3 regions of the Weizmannia sp. FSL W8-0676 genome follow, and region 2 is predicted to be linked to each of the others. Evidence: predicted binding sites of a transcription regulator. Region 2 holds the regulator's gene; each other region holds the start of a gene.
What was found. Region 2 encodes Rex, which represses fermentation and respiration genes when NADH is low (regulators of the CRP and FNR family bind a similar motif). Its sites were predicted from a motif close to TTGTGAAATATTTCACAA; they were not measured.
Positions count from the first base shown of each region.

Region 1: the regulator Rex is predicted to act here: its motif matches at 1,413-1,430, upstream of adhE (bifunctional acetaldehyde-CoA/alcohol dehydrogenase).
Region 3: the regulator Rex is predicted to act here: its motif matches at 3,178-3,195, upstream of NST20_RS11950 (formate/nitrite transporter family protein).

Region 1 is NZ_CP151954.1:637,166-641,890, reverse strand. It holds gene adhE (bifunctional acetaldehyde-CoA/alcohol dehydrogenase) at 1-1,387, opposite strand, end outside; gene NST20_RS03035 (magnesium transporter CorA family protein) at 1,799-2,740, opposite strand; tRNA gene NST20_RS03030 (tRNA-Lys) at 3,078-3,150, opposite strand; gene panF (sodium/pantothenate symporter) at 3,529-4,725, opposite strand, start outside.
Region 2 is NZ_CP151954.1:3,025,932-3,030,656, reverse strand. It holds gene tsaD (tRNA (adenosine(37)-N6)-threonylcarbamoyltransferase complex transferase subunit TsaD) at 1-87, shown strand, start outside; gene NST20_RS14860 (ABC-F family ATP-binding cassette domain-containing protein) at 391-2,310, opposite strand; gene NST20_RS14855 (redox-sensing transcriptional repressor Rex) at 2,624-3,307, shown strand; gene tatC (twin-arginine translocase subunit TatC) at 3,458-4,222, shown strand; gene NST20_RS14845 (YdiK family protein) at 4,260-4,457, opposite strand; gene NST20_RS14840 (CPBP family intramembrane glutamic endopeptidase) at 4,454-4,725, opposite strand, start outside.
Region 3 is NZ_CP151954.1:2,410,539-2,415,263, reverse strand. It holds gene pflB (formate C-acetyltransferase) at 1-2,256, opposite strand, end outside; gene NST20_RS11950 (formate/nitrite transporter family protein) at 3,226-4,062, shown strand; gene NST20_RS11945 (amino acid ABC transporter ATP-binding protein) at 4,128-4,725, opposite strand, start outside.

The DNA.
Region 1 (4,725 bases), 930 kb from region 2:
TTTTAAACCATTGCATATTGACTCTCCGTTTCGCCATTGTTTTTACATTGTACAGATTAATGACACCGACGTTTGTGGACACTGAGTTGCCGCCGAACGTGCCGCAACCGAGCGTCAAAGAAGGCATGTAGGCATTGTAAATGTCGCCGATTGCCCCTTGCGAAGACGGGGAGTTGACAATGATCCGGCCGGCTTTCATTTTTAAGCCGTATTGTTCAATGACTTCATCATTTGTCGAATGGATCACAGCCGAGTGGCCGAGTCCGCCGAATTCGAGCATGGCTTCCGCAAATTCGAAACCTTGTTTTGTGCTGCTGGCTTTGTAGCAGGCCAAAACCGGGCTCAATTTTTCTCTGGAAAGTGGATAGTCCGGGCCGACGCCTGTAAGTTCAGCAATTAAAATTTTGGTATCTTCCGGGACGTCCACGCCTGCCATTTTTGCAATTTCATAGGCCGGTTTGCCGACAATGGCGCTGTTGACGGATTGCGTCTTTTCATTGATGACGGTTTTCTCAACTTTTTTCTTCTCCGCTTCATTCAGGAAGTAGCAATGATTTGCAATCAATTCGTTTTTTACATGGTCATAAATTTCTTTGTCGATAATGACAGCCTGTTCCGACGCACAGATCATGCCATTGTCAAACGTTTTGGATAAAATCAGGTCATTGACGGCGCGTTTGATATCAGCAGATTTTTCAATATAGCAAGGGACGTTCCCCGGCCCGACGCCAAGCGCAGGTTTCCCGCTCGAATATGCGGACTTTACCATGCCGGAACCGCCCGTTGCAAGAATCAGCGAAATGCCCGAATGTTTCATCAATTGCTGTGTCGCTTCAATGGCCGGTTTTTCGATCCATTGGATGCAGTTTTCCGGCGCGCCGGCTTTCACAGCAGCGTCCAGCATGACTTTTGCGGCATGGCTGCTGCATTTTTGCGCGGACGGGTGGAATGCGAAAATGATCGGGTTGCGTGTTTTAATCGCAATTAACGCTTTAAACATCGTGGTTGATGTCGGGTTTGTTACAGGCGTGACCCCGGCAATAACGCCGACTGGCTCCGCGAATTTGACAATTTCTTCATTATTGTTTTCATCAATGATGCCGACTGTTTTGTTATATTTAATATTGTGGTAGATGTATTCTGTTGCAAACAGGTTTTTTGTAATTTTGTCTTCATATACGCCGCGCCCTGTTTCTTCCACGGCCATTTTGGCGAGCACCATATGCTGTTCCAGCCCTGCAAGCGCCATTTGTTTTACGATATTGTCCACTTGCGCCTGATCCAGTTCCATAAATTCACGCAGTGCTTTTTGGCCTTTGGCGACGAGGGAATTTACCATTTCCGTGATTTGTGCGGATTTGCCAACAACTTTTTCATCAATTGCCATGATCGTGGCCTCCATTCTGGTGATTTTGTGAAGAATTTCACATAAAAGGGTAAAAAATAAAGTTTGTGAATAATTTCACATGATTTTCTGCTGTTTTTCAATATTTCTTTTCTTTATGGCTCTATTATATGCGATTTCACATGCTATGGCTGTGTCAGATTGGTGACAAATGAATAAATCATTTATAAACTTTCTTCTTTCAAATATTGCTTTCCAGCCGCGATTCAATTAAAATAGGTTTTTCCCGCCTTTTTACATTGTAAGTGCTTCCATTTTATATTTGCATATTTATGCAGAATTCCGTATAGAGATTGCCGCAAAAAAACCGCTTCCCGCTTGTGAAACCTGCACATTCACAAGGAAGAAACAAAAAAGGAGATGAATTTTATGCAAATCCATCTCCCGGATGTGTTAGAAATACCTTTTTTTCCAAAAAATGATGGCTGTGACACTGGAAAGAACCAGAGAGACCAAAAACGCCAGCCAAAAACCATGGGGGCTTGATTGCCACGGCAGGCCGTGAAGATTCATTCCGAAAAAGCTAGATACCATCGTTGGCAGGGAAAGGATAATCGTGACCGTCGTTAAAAATTTCATCACGCCGTTCACGTTATTGGAAATGACAGAAGCATAGGCATCCATCATACCACTTAAAATATTGCTGTGGATTTCACACATTTCGATTGCCTGTTTGACTTCAATCATGACGTCATCCAGTAAGTCCATGTCATCTTCATATACTTTTAGGAAATGCTGCCGTGTCATTTTTTCCATGACGATTTTATTGGCTTTTAATGAGGTCGTAAAATACACGAGTGTCTTTTCAAGGCTCAGCAGTTCGAACAGTTCCTCGTTTCGCATCGATTCGTGCAATTCGCGTTCGATCAGGCTTGATCTGCGGTCGATATATTTTAAATAGTTTAAATAATAACTTGCAACTTCATATAGAATTTGAAGGGTAAATCTGGTTTTCATGTAGGTGTAAAACCCGCGCACCCGTCTGTGGATAAACTTTCCGATAATCGGATTATCCTGCAGGCAGACCGTGATGAAATAAAAAGGCGTGACGATAATCCCGAGCGGAATCGTATCATACAGCGCGGAGTCCACATCGTCCTTTACCTTAACGGGAAGGCCGACAATGATTAAAATATCATCGTCTTCTTTTTCAATACGGGAGCGTTCATCGACATCCAGCGGGTCTTTAATAAAATCGGCCGGTATATTCGTTTGCTGGACAACCTGGTTGATTTCTTCCTCTGTCGGGTTCACCAGGTTCACCCAGCATCCTTTTGACAAAGTTTCTGTTTCCTTCAGTTTGCCGTTTTCGTCCGTTAAATACATATTTAACATGCAGGCCACCTCCTCTTCACTTTTGAGGAAGCTCAAGCATACTTTACTCTTCCAGAAACTGATAACCTGTAGGATTGGTCGAGGCCAGTATGAAGACTTCCTCTTGCTTATGTTTCATGCACGACCTCGGATGCGCGTCAGAATCCATCAGTTATCATCTCCTTTTTTCTTCGATTCATAAATAGCTGCGAAACCTGCAACTATTTTATTATACCACAATATAGTATGCCTGAATATGTCCGCTTGTTATTTTTTAGCCGATTTATCCGCCTAAAAAACTTTATAAAAATAAAAAAAGCAATATAATGTCACATTTGTGCATCATATTGCTTCGTGATGGGACATGAGGGGCTCGAACCCACGACCCGCTGATTAAGAGTCAGCTGCTCTTCCAACTGAGCTAATGTCCCGCAGATGACAATCATTATATTACCACAATTCCGGGAGAGATGCAACGAAAAATTTTTTCGCAGCCTTAAATTCCAGCCATCATGAACCTGCTTCAGGCAGAAGAACAGCGAAAGCTTCGGTTCCAACCATAATTGGCTACCCCATTTTGAAACGCTTCCAATCTGCCGTGCATTTATCCCGGGGAAAATTTTGGCCATTTTTTGCGGATTTACACCAAATTATTTGCGGGCAGCTTCGCTTTTTCGGCAAAATTTTCGAGGCTGTCTTTCAATCAGGGGCCGGGAGGATGACTCGTCCCGGTCCGATTGATTCTTATTTTGCAGGCTTTCCCCGGGCACCGCGCATTTTTAGCCAAAATTTCAATTTGGGGCGCCGGATTACTCGGCCCCGGCCCGAATGGCAGCCCTTTTGCGCCCGAAGAGGGGGCTCGCCGCAATAAACCCGGCGCATGAAATAAGAACCGGAAGCACAACTGTATGCAATCCGAACGGGTTTGGGTGCAGGCGGTCCAGCAAAATGTACGAGCCCATACCGAGTATCATGGAACAAACCGCGCCGTACTTGTTTCCTTTTTTCCAGTACAGGCCGAAAATAACCGGCCATATAAATACGGATTCCAGACCGCCAAAGGAAAACAAGTTGAGCCATATGATCAATTTCGGCGGGCTGAGCGACAACAGCACGACAACGGCGGCAACCGCTGCGGTCACGCCGAAACTCGCTACTTTCATCTGTTTTTCGGATGCGTCCGGCTTCACATAATTCAAATAAAGGTCTTTGACGAGCGCAGAACCGACGAGAATAAGCAGCGCATCAACGGTGGACATAATCGCGGCCATCGGGGCAGCGAGCACAATACCGGCCGGCACTGGCGGCAGCACTTTCATCGTTAATAGCGGCATAACCGTATCCGGCACTTCCACACCCGGTATGACAGCGCGTGCCATCACGCCGATAAAATGCATGCCGAACATAATAAAACCAATGACAATGGTACCGATGATGATCGCCCTGTGCATCGCCCGGGAATCTTTATAAGACATCGCCCGGACCGTAATTTGCGGCAGGCCGACGACACCGATCCCGACCAAAATCCAAAACGACGATACATAGGCAGGGGCCAGGCTGTGCCCATGCCCGAACGGCGTAATCAGGTCCGGGTCCTGCGCAGCAAGATTGTGCATAATATGTTCCATCCCGCCGCCCGCTTTAATGGTTGCCACCAGTAAAATAAGCGTGCCGAGAAACATGACCGTCCCTTGGACCGCATCTGTCACCGCCACTGCGCGAAATCCCCCGACTACGACAAACAGCGTAACAGAAGCGGCAAAAATCAGGAGCGACGCCGTATACGGCAGGCCGGTCAGCGATTCAACAAGGCGTGCCCCGCCGATCCACTGTGCCGTCATGGATGAAAACAGAAAAATAATAATGCTTGCTGCCGCCAAAATGACGACGGTATCACTTTGATAGCGGCCTTTTAAAAAGTCAATCAGCGTCACCGCATCATATTTGCGTGCCATAATCGCAAATTTTTTCCCGAGTACCATCAGGACAAAATAACCGGTTGAAAG
Region 2 (4,725 bases):
GCATGCGGGACGGTGCTTTTTGAAAAGGGAAAAAGAAGCGCCCTTGATTTAAATGCTTATCCCGGGCTGGACATTGAAAACTTTTAAAAAGGGTTGTGAAAAACCGGTGTATGGGAATCGCCCATACACCGGTTTTTTTGGAGATATGCAGGGGAATTGTGCACAATCTGTGGAAAAGTTGTTGATAAATGATTGGACTTGTGCAAAACTTTTAAATTTTTTTCCGGACAGGTTGTGGGTATTGTGGATAAATCTGTTGATAATTGTGGATTTTGTGGAAAAACGTTTTAAAAAGCAAGAAATCAATATACCGCCTGTGTATAAATCTGTGCATGGCACGCGATGCCAAAAATAAAAACCTGTGCAGAACATTTCCGCACAGGTCCAACATTACTCCGCCAGTTCGGCCCACTCTTCCATCAGCGCGTCCAGCTCCGTTTTCCGCTGCTCCAGTTCTTCTGTCAGCTCGCGGATTTTAATATGGTCCTGGAAGATTTCCGGGTCGGCCATTTTTTCTTCCCTGTCATGAATTTCTGTTTCCAACGTTTCAATTCTAGTTTCAATTTCTTCAATCCTCCGCTTTTTTTGCCGCTCGCGTTTTTTTGCTTCTTTATCCTGCCGATAGTTGTTTTTCGCCGGCTGTTCCGCTTTTACCTTTTCTTGTTTCGCGTTTTCCAGGCGCGCAATTTCCAGCATTTCTTCTTTTTTTTGCACATAATAATCATAGTCACCGAGAAATTCACGGGTGCCTTCCGGCGAGAGCTCCACCACTTTTGTGGCGATCCGGTTAATGAAATAGCGGTCGTGGGAAATGAACAGAATGGTTCCCGGGTAATCAATTAGCGCATTTTCCAGCACTTCTTTACTGTCCAAATCAAGATGGTTTGTCGGTTCATCTAAAATCAGAAAGTTCGCCTTTTCCAGCATCAATTTGGCGAGGGCAAGCCGGGCTTTTTCGCCGCCGCTTAAGGATGAGACGGTTTTTAAAACGTCATCGCCGGAAAAAAGAAAATTCCCGAGTGCCGTGCGGATTTCTTTTTCTGTTTTCAGCGGGTATGCATCCCATAATTCCCGGAGGACCGTTTTATTGGAAGATAGGTCGGCCAGTTCTTGATCGTAATAGCCGGTCATAACGCCTGAGCCGTATTCGATCGTGCCGGATATCAGCGGGATTCTCCGTATAATCGACTTCAAAAGCGTTGATTTGCCGATGCCGTTCGGGCCGACAAGGGCAACGCTGTCTTGTTTTTTAACTGAAAGATGGATGTTTTTGGCAACCGGCTCCCCACCGTAGCCGATGGCAGCATCCCGGACATGAAGGACTTCGTTCCCGCTTTGTTTGGCAATTTCAAACGAAAACCGGGCGGATTTTTCATCGCCAAGCGGCTTGTCCATCAATTCCATTTTTTCCAGCTGTTTCCGCCGGCTTTGTGCCCGCTTTGTCGTGGTGGCCCGGGCAATGTTTTTCTGGATGAATGCTTGCAATTTCGCAACTTCTTCCTGCTGCTTTTCATATTGCTTGACTTCCCGTTCGTACTGGGCGGCCTTTTGTTCCAGGTACCGGCTGTAGTTGCCGTGGTATTTTTTGATGGAATGCCTTGAGATTTCATAGACCTGGTTGACGACTTTATCCAGAAAATAACGGTCGTGGGACACGATCAGAATGGCGCCTTCATAGCCTTGTAAATACTGCTCCAGCCAGGTGAGCGTTTCGATATCGAGATGGTTTGTCGGTTCATCCAAAATTAAGATATCCGGCTTTGTGAGCAGCAACTTCGCCAATGCAAGGCGTGTTTTTTGCCCGCCGCTTAACGTCCGGATCGGGGTGCTGTAGTCGTACTGGTCAAAACGGAAGCCATGCAGAACGGACCGGATATCCGCTTCGATCTGATATCCGCCTCCATCTTTAAAGCGTGTCTGCAAAGTATCATAAGCGTGCAGCACTTTTTCATACTCCGCCCGGCGGTTATAAATCGCGGGGTCGGCCATTTTTTGTTCATATTCGCGGAGCTGTTTTTCCATATCCAGCAAATCTTTAAAAACCGACATCATTTCGTCCCAAATGGACAAATCTGATTCGAGCCCGGCATTTTGGGCAAGATAACCGATTTCGACACCATTCGGCACAATGATGGAACCTTCGTCATAAGAAAGCTGGCCGGCAATGATTTTCAGCAGGGTCGATTTTCCGGCCCCGTTTCTCCCGACCAAAGCGATCCGGTCTTTTGTTTGGATTTCTAATTTTATATCCGATAAAATAAGTTCAGCGCCATAATATTTTGTGACTTGTTGAACTTGCAGCAACATCATCGTTATGTTCACCTCTATATCATTGTAAGTGTACAGGAAGGCGAACTGCAACTCAACCGGCGTGATCGAAATTTGTCAAAAAACTTTTCACATAAATCCGTAAAAACCCATGAAAAAAATGCTCATTTGTGATATATTTAACATAGTTGGAGAGAGAAAAAGACGCATGCAGACATTTTTTAAAACATATTTTTTCTTTGTTCAGATAGGAGTAATATTATAATGAGGAATGGCAGCGCTGCCATTCCGGAATGGACGCACGATTGGAACCAGCAGCACGAAAAATTTAAGCTTTCAACTTGGGGGATTTCACATGAAGGATGAATCAGTAAAAATACCGCAAGCCACCGCAAAACGGCTTCCATTATATTACCGGTACCTGAGAAATTTATATACACTCGGCAAGCAAAGGGTATCATCGGCGGAACTGAGTGAAGCGGTGAAAGTCGACTCCGCCACGATACGCAGGGATTTTTCCTACTTCGGGGCACTTGGGAAAAAAGGTTATGGTTATAATGTAAAATATTTATTGTCTTTCTTCGGCAAGACGCTGAACCAGGATGAGATCACAAATGTAGCGCTGATTGGCGTGGGGAACCTCGGTACAGCCCTTTTGAATTACAATTTTTCGAAGAATAACAGCGCGCGGATTGTTATGGCATTTGACAATGACCCCGGGAAGGTGGGGAGCCATGTTGGCAATGTGCCTGTTTACAGCATGGACGAATTAAGAGAACGGCTTTGCGCGGAAGATGTAACGGTCGTGATTCTAACGGTCCCCGCTTCCAGTGCGCAGGCGGTGACAGACGAGCTTGCCAGTACGAATGTAAAAGGCGTTTTAAACTTTACGCCTGCCCGGCTGAACGTGCCGCCGGATATCCGTGTCCATCATATTGACCTGGCCGTGGAACTGCAGGCACTGATCTACTTTTTAAAACATTATTCAAATGATGAAGAAAATTTGAAAGAAACAAAAGAGCCGGTTGCGAAGCCATAGCCAAAAAGCTTTTTTTCCGTTATCATAATGGGTACAGGGGGTGGCCCGTTTGAAAACGGAATGCAGGCGCAAATGGAAATGGCCGGGTTTGGCTCTGGCGTGCAAAGGGAAAAGGGCGGATTCCACGCCGGCACTTAAAGGAGAACGGCGATGAATGCGAAAAAAATGCCGGTTACCGGACATATCCAGGAATTGAGAAAGCGGTTAATCACCGTTCTCATTTTCTTTCTGTTCGCCCTGGTTGTTGGCTTTTTTACCGCAAAGCCTGTTATACGTTATTTGCAGCACGCCGAAAATGCCGGCATGTTCATGATGAATGCCTTCAGGGTAACCGATCCCATTAAGGTTTTTATGGAAGTTTCGGTTGTGATCGCATGCCTGTTGACCCTGCCGGTGATTTTGTACCAGCTTTGGGCGTTTATAAGCCCGGGGCTGTATGAGAAAGAAAAGAAACTGACATTAAGTTACATTCCTGTTTCCATCCTGCTTTTTATAGCCGGCGTTTCTTTTTCCTATTTCGTGCTTTGTCCGCTGATGGTGAATTTTATGATGGGCTTGTCAAATGAAATGGGCATTCGTGCGGTGATCGGGATCAGGGAATATATTCAGTTTCTGCTGGAAATCACGCTTCCGTTTGGCTTTGTGTTCCAAATGCCGGTCGTGGTCCTGTTTCTGACCCAGCTTGGCATCATTACGCCGAGGCTGTTGAAAAAGGCAAGAAAATATGCGTATCTTGCTCTGATTGCAGCAGCCGGCATCATTACCCCGCCGGACGTGTTTTCGCAGCTGATTACCTTTGTCCCACTCGTTTTGCTGTATGAAGCGAGCACGCTGATTTCGAAAATGGCGTACCGCAATGCCCAAAAAGCGGCAAAAGAAATGCCAATGGATGAACAGACGATTCCTTCTGAATAAGAAAGCCGTTTTCCGGACGGAACCGGAAAAACGGCTTTTATTTTTTCACTGAGTTTTTCAGCTTGAAATGGAGAAAGATCAGCCTGATTCCGGAACCCAGATCCAATGTTGCAATCAACAGCAGTAAATAAGAAAAAAAGCCCCAGCCGCCCACTTGTACCTGCTGAATGGCAAAATAAGTGAACAAGGCCCCGAGCAGGCAGTTTACAATTCCTGAAAAAAGTGGTCTCATCATAGAAGTCCTCCAATTGAGCTGTAAATTTCATGTACGGATGTCTGCAGAACGGACGGGTGCAAAAGCAGCCTCACGACCACAATTGTGTTCATGGAAACATGCGCAAACATGGAAACGGTGATCCGGTTTGTTTTCTCATATAAATAAGCGAGCGTCAGCCCTAAAAGGGAATATAAAAACAAGTGGCTCGGTTCGGTATGCGCGAGCCCAAAAATAACCGAGCTGACAATACCGGACAAAAGAAAAGAAAAGCGCCTGCGCAGCGTGC
Region 3 (4,725 bases), 620 kb from region 2:
TTCATGGAACGTCCGGTTAATGACTTCAAGCTGTTGTTCCCTTGTCAATTTGATGAAGTTTACCGCATATCCCGATACACGGATCGTCAATTGCGGATATTTTTCCGGATGATCCATCGCATCCAGCAATGTTTCGCGATGCAGGACGTTGACGTTTAAGTGGTGCGCTTTTTTCGCCATATAGCCATCCAGCATGCCGATCAGGTTGGAGACCTGTGTTTCTTCTTCGTGTCCGAGCGCTTCCGGGACAATCGAGAAAGTGTTGGAAATGCCGTCAAGCGAATATTTATAAGGCAGTTTCGCAACAGATGTCAACGATGCGACTGCGCCGTGCGAATCGCGGCCGTGCATCGGGTTTGCGCCAGGGGCGAACGCTTCGCCTGCTTTCCGGCCGTCCGGTGTGCTTCCTGTTTTCTTGCCGTATACGACGTTCGATGTAATCGTCAGGATCGAAGAAGTATGGACAGCGTTCCGGTAAGTCGGATATTTTTGCAGTTTTTGCATAAACGATTTGACGAGATTGACGGCAATTTGGTCGACGCGGTCATCATTGTTGCCGTATTTCGGATAATCGCCTTCGACTTCATAGTCAACGGCAAGGCCATCTTCGTCACGGATGACTTTTACTTTCGCATATTTGATGGCGCTTAGAGAGTCGGCCGCAACAGACAAGCCGGCAACGCCGCAAGCCATCGTGCGCAGTACATTGCGGTCATGCAATGCCATTTCAAGCCGTTCGTAGCTGTATTTGTCATGCATATAATGGATGATGTTTAAAGCATTGATATAAACGCCTGCAAGCCAGTCAAGCATCCGGTCGTATTTTTCCATTACTTCATCGTAATTGAGATATTCCGAAGTGATCGGCTGGAACGGAGGTGCGACTTGCATTTTATACCGTTCATCAACGCCGCCGTTAATCGCATATAGCAAAGCTTTTGCCAGGTTGGCGCGGGCGCCGAAGAATTGCATTTGTTTGCCGATCCGCATCGCCGATACACAGCAGGCAATGCCGTAATCATCGCCGTATTCTTCACGCATTAAGTCGTCGTTTTCGTACTGGATGGCGCTCGTCTTGATCGACATTTTCGCGCAATATTGTTTCCATTTATCCGGCAGTTTCGTCGACCAGAGCACGGTCAGGTTCGGTTCCGGCGCAGGGCCGAGGTTGTCGAGCGTGTTCAGGAAGCGGAACGAGTTTTTCGTAACGAGCGTACGGCCGTCCAAAGCCATACCGCCGATCGATTCTGTTACCCATGTCGGGTCGCCGCTGAACAGTTCATTATATTCTTCCGTCCGTGCAAATTTGACGAGGCGGAGTTTCATGACAAAGTGGTCGACGAGTTCTTGTGCTTCCCGTTCAGTCAAGACGCCGTTTTTCAAATCTCTTTCAATATAAATGTCAAGGAAAGAGGATGTGCGCCCAAGGCTCATGGCCGCGCCGTTTTGTTCCTTAATGGCAGCCAGATACGCGAAATACAGCCATTGGAAAGCTTCTCGTGCGTTTGAAGCCGGTTCGGAAATATCGAATCCGTAGCTTTGTGCCATTTGTTTCAATTCCTGCAATGCGCGGATTTGTTCCGAATGTTCTTCGCGTTCGCGGATGACTTCTTCTGTCATCAAGCCGCAGCCAATTAAGTCAAGATCTTTTTTCTTTTGTTCAATTAAATAATCTACCCCGTAAAGTGCAACGCGCCGGTAGTCGCCGATAATGCGGCCGCGACCGTAAGCATCCGGAAGGCCGGTTACAATGCCTGCATGCCGTGCAGCTTTGATTTCCGGCGTGTAGGCATCGAATACACCCTGGTTATGGGTTTTCCGCCATTCTGTAAAAATATGTTTGATTTCCGGATCAATTTCATAGCCGTAAGATTTTAAGGCGCTTTCTGCCATCCGGATTCCGCCAAACGGCATCATCGAACGTTTGAACGGTTTATCGGTTTGGAAACCGACAATTTTTTCAAGTTCTTTGTTTAAATACCCCGGGCTATGCGATGTAATGGTGGATACAATTTTCGTATCCATATCCAGGACGCCACCTTTTTCGCGTTCCTTTTTCGACAGTTCCATGACCTGGTCCCATAATTTTAAAGTGGCTTCAGTCGGACCGGCAAGGAAGCTTTCATCGCCTTCGTAAGGGGTTACATTTTTCAAAATAAAGTCCCTTACGTCGATTTCTTTTTGCCAGTTTCCTCCTTTAAAGCCTTCCCATTGTTTTTTAGAGAGCGGTGCTTTTGTCAGCAATTGTTCAGTCATTTTAAATTGGCCTCCTTTAAGCCTATTAATGAGCTGCCTTCAGAATTGGATGTTTGTTTGTTAAATAGTGAACATTTCTTATTACGCCTTCATTTTAGCACGGGCGATTTTAAAAAGATAGTGATAGCGTTCACATTTTAGGGCCGGAAAATGCAGTTGTCAAAGAATGTTCAAAACATTTGGCCGTAGATATATAATAGAAAAATGCGATGAAAGCGTGTTATAACACAAATTGATCAGTTTTTCACATGATTATTTTTCTTGGGAAGAGTTTGTAATTTGGTAACATGATCAATATTTCACAAAATCGACTCAGCCAGATGAAAGCGGTTGCGGTATATTTTTCGTGTAAGCTTGAATTTTTTGCTTACATTTATAAGCTGGATCATGGTATTCCCCCCTATATGACATCCATTTTTTTAACTTTAAGCGCTGATGCAATTAGAATGGCAACTTCTAAAACGAGTAAAATAAATATACTGTAATGAATATTTAAATCGTCTGTATATAAGCTATTCACTTTGCCTAAATTTTGTTTGAAACCCATTCCGTAATTACTAAGGGATAAATAATAAATATACTTTGGCAGCCCTTTTTCACTAATTGAAATGCAGGAAAAAACGATATAAATATTGACGATCAGAAACGCAATGCGGGAATTTAAAAACATTTTCAAAAGAGACTGGAGGCTGATGATAACATAGATCATCAAAAAATAACTGAATAGCAATATTCCCATTCCATTATTTACATTCACTTGCCCCCCAAAAAACCCTGATCAAATTGATAAGGCACTGGCAGCCAATGAACACCAGTAATGATGGCTGTCAAAAGCCCCTTCCTGTGTAATCGCTTCATAAACGTTCAAAATATATACAAACACAAACAGGGAAAAAGGGGATATGATAGAAAGGCAGTTGTTTGTGATGTTTTTCACAATTTAACATTTTTCAGTTGGAGATGGTGTTTATGTACGAGGCCGTTGAATCTGTTGTTCAAATGGCGTTAAATAAGAAAAAATATCTGGAAGAATCCCTGCTTCGTTATGTGACAAAAGCAGTGTTGGCAAGTATGTTTATCGGTTTTGCCATTATTATTTGTTACCGTCTTGCCGAGCCATTTTTTGATGCGAAGTCTCCGGTTACTTCCTTTATGGCTTCCATATTTTTCGGTGCAGCGCTCGTGCTTATTATGTTTGGCGGCGGCGAGCTATTTACCGGCAATACGATGATGATGACGATGAGCACGGTAAAAAAAGCGACAACTTGGAAAGATGCGCTCACAAACTGGGTGGCAACGTATGCCGGAAATTTGATGGGGGCGGCGATTTTCGCACTATTTATCCATTACAGCGGACTCTATGCAGATTCGGATAACAGCCAGTTTTTAATGTCGGTTGTGGGCGGGAAAATCAGCCTGACAACAGCCCAAATGTTTTTCCGTTCGATCCTTTGTAACTGGCTTGTTTGTTTAGGGTTCTGGGTTCCGATAAACGTAAAGGGGGACGGGGCTAAAATCGCTTCGATGATGCTGCTCGTGTTTGGCTTCGTCATTTCGGGCTACGAACACAGCATTGCCAATATGGTGCTGTTCGCGCTCGCACTTGCTGCCCCGCACCCGGATACGATTACACTCGTTGGCATTTTGCACAACCTCGGCGTGGTAACGCTCGGAAATATGATTGGCGGCGGCGTCTTTGTCGGTGCCATGTACGCCTTCTTAACGTCAAAGAAAAAAGAAAAGGTGCCGGTTGCTGTTGTGGACACACACACCGTATCCCCTTTTTCTGCTGAAAAAATCAAGTAATATTAAAAAGAGCTGCCTTTTATTCAGGCAGCTCTTTTTAATATGGGATTAACCGCTCCGGCCCGTCAACTTTGGATCAGCTGCAGGAATTGCTTGGTCCGTGCGTTTTTTGGATGATGGAACACTTCTTCCGGCTTGCCTTGCTCCAGGATGACGCCGCCATCCATAAATATCACCTTGTCCGCAACTTCGCGGGCAAACCGCATTTCGTGTGTCACAACGGCCATTGTCATGCCTTCTTCAGCAAGCTCCTTCATCACATTCAGCACGCCGCTTACAAGTTCCGGATCCAGTGCAGATGTCGGTTCGTCAAACAGCATCACTTCCGGCTCCATGGCAAGCGCCCTCGCAATCCCGGCGCGCTGCTGCTGGCCGCCGGAAAGGCTTGCTGGATACGCCTCTTTTTTATCAAGCAGGCCCACCTTTTCCAGCAGCATTTCCGCTTTTTTTGCTGCATCCTGGCGGTTTTCCTTTTTTACAATGACCGGCCCCTCAATCACGTTTTCGAGAACCGTTTTATGCGGGAAAAGATTGTACTGTTGGAAAACCATGCCGGATTTTTGCCGCAAAGCTGCGCGTTCTTTTTTACCGGGATGCTGGGAAAAGTCAACGGATACATCATCGATCTGTATCCTGCCTTGATTTGGAATTTCAAGGGCATTC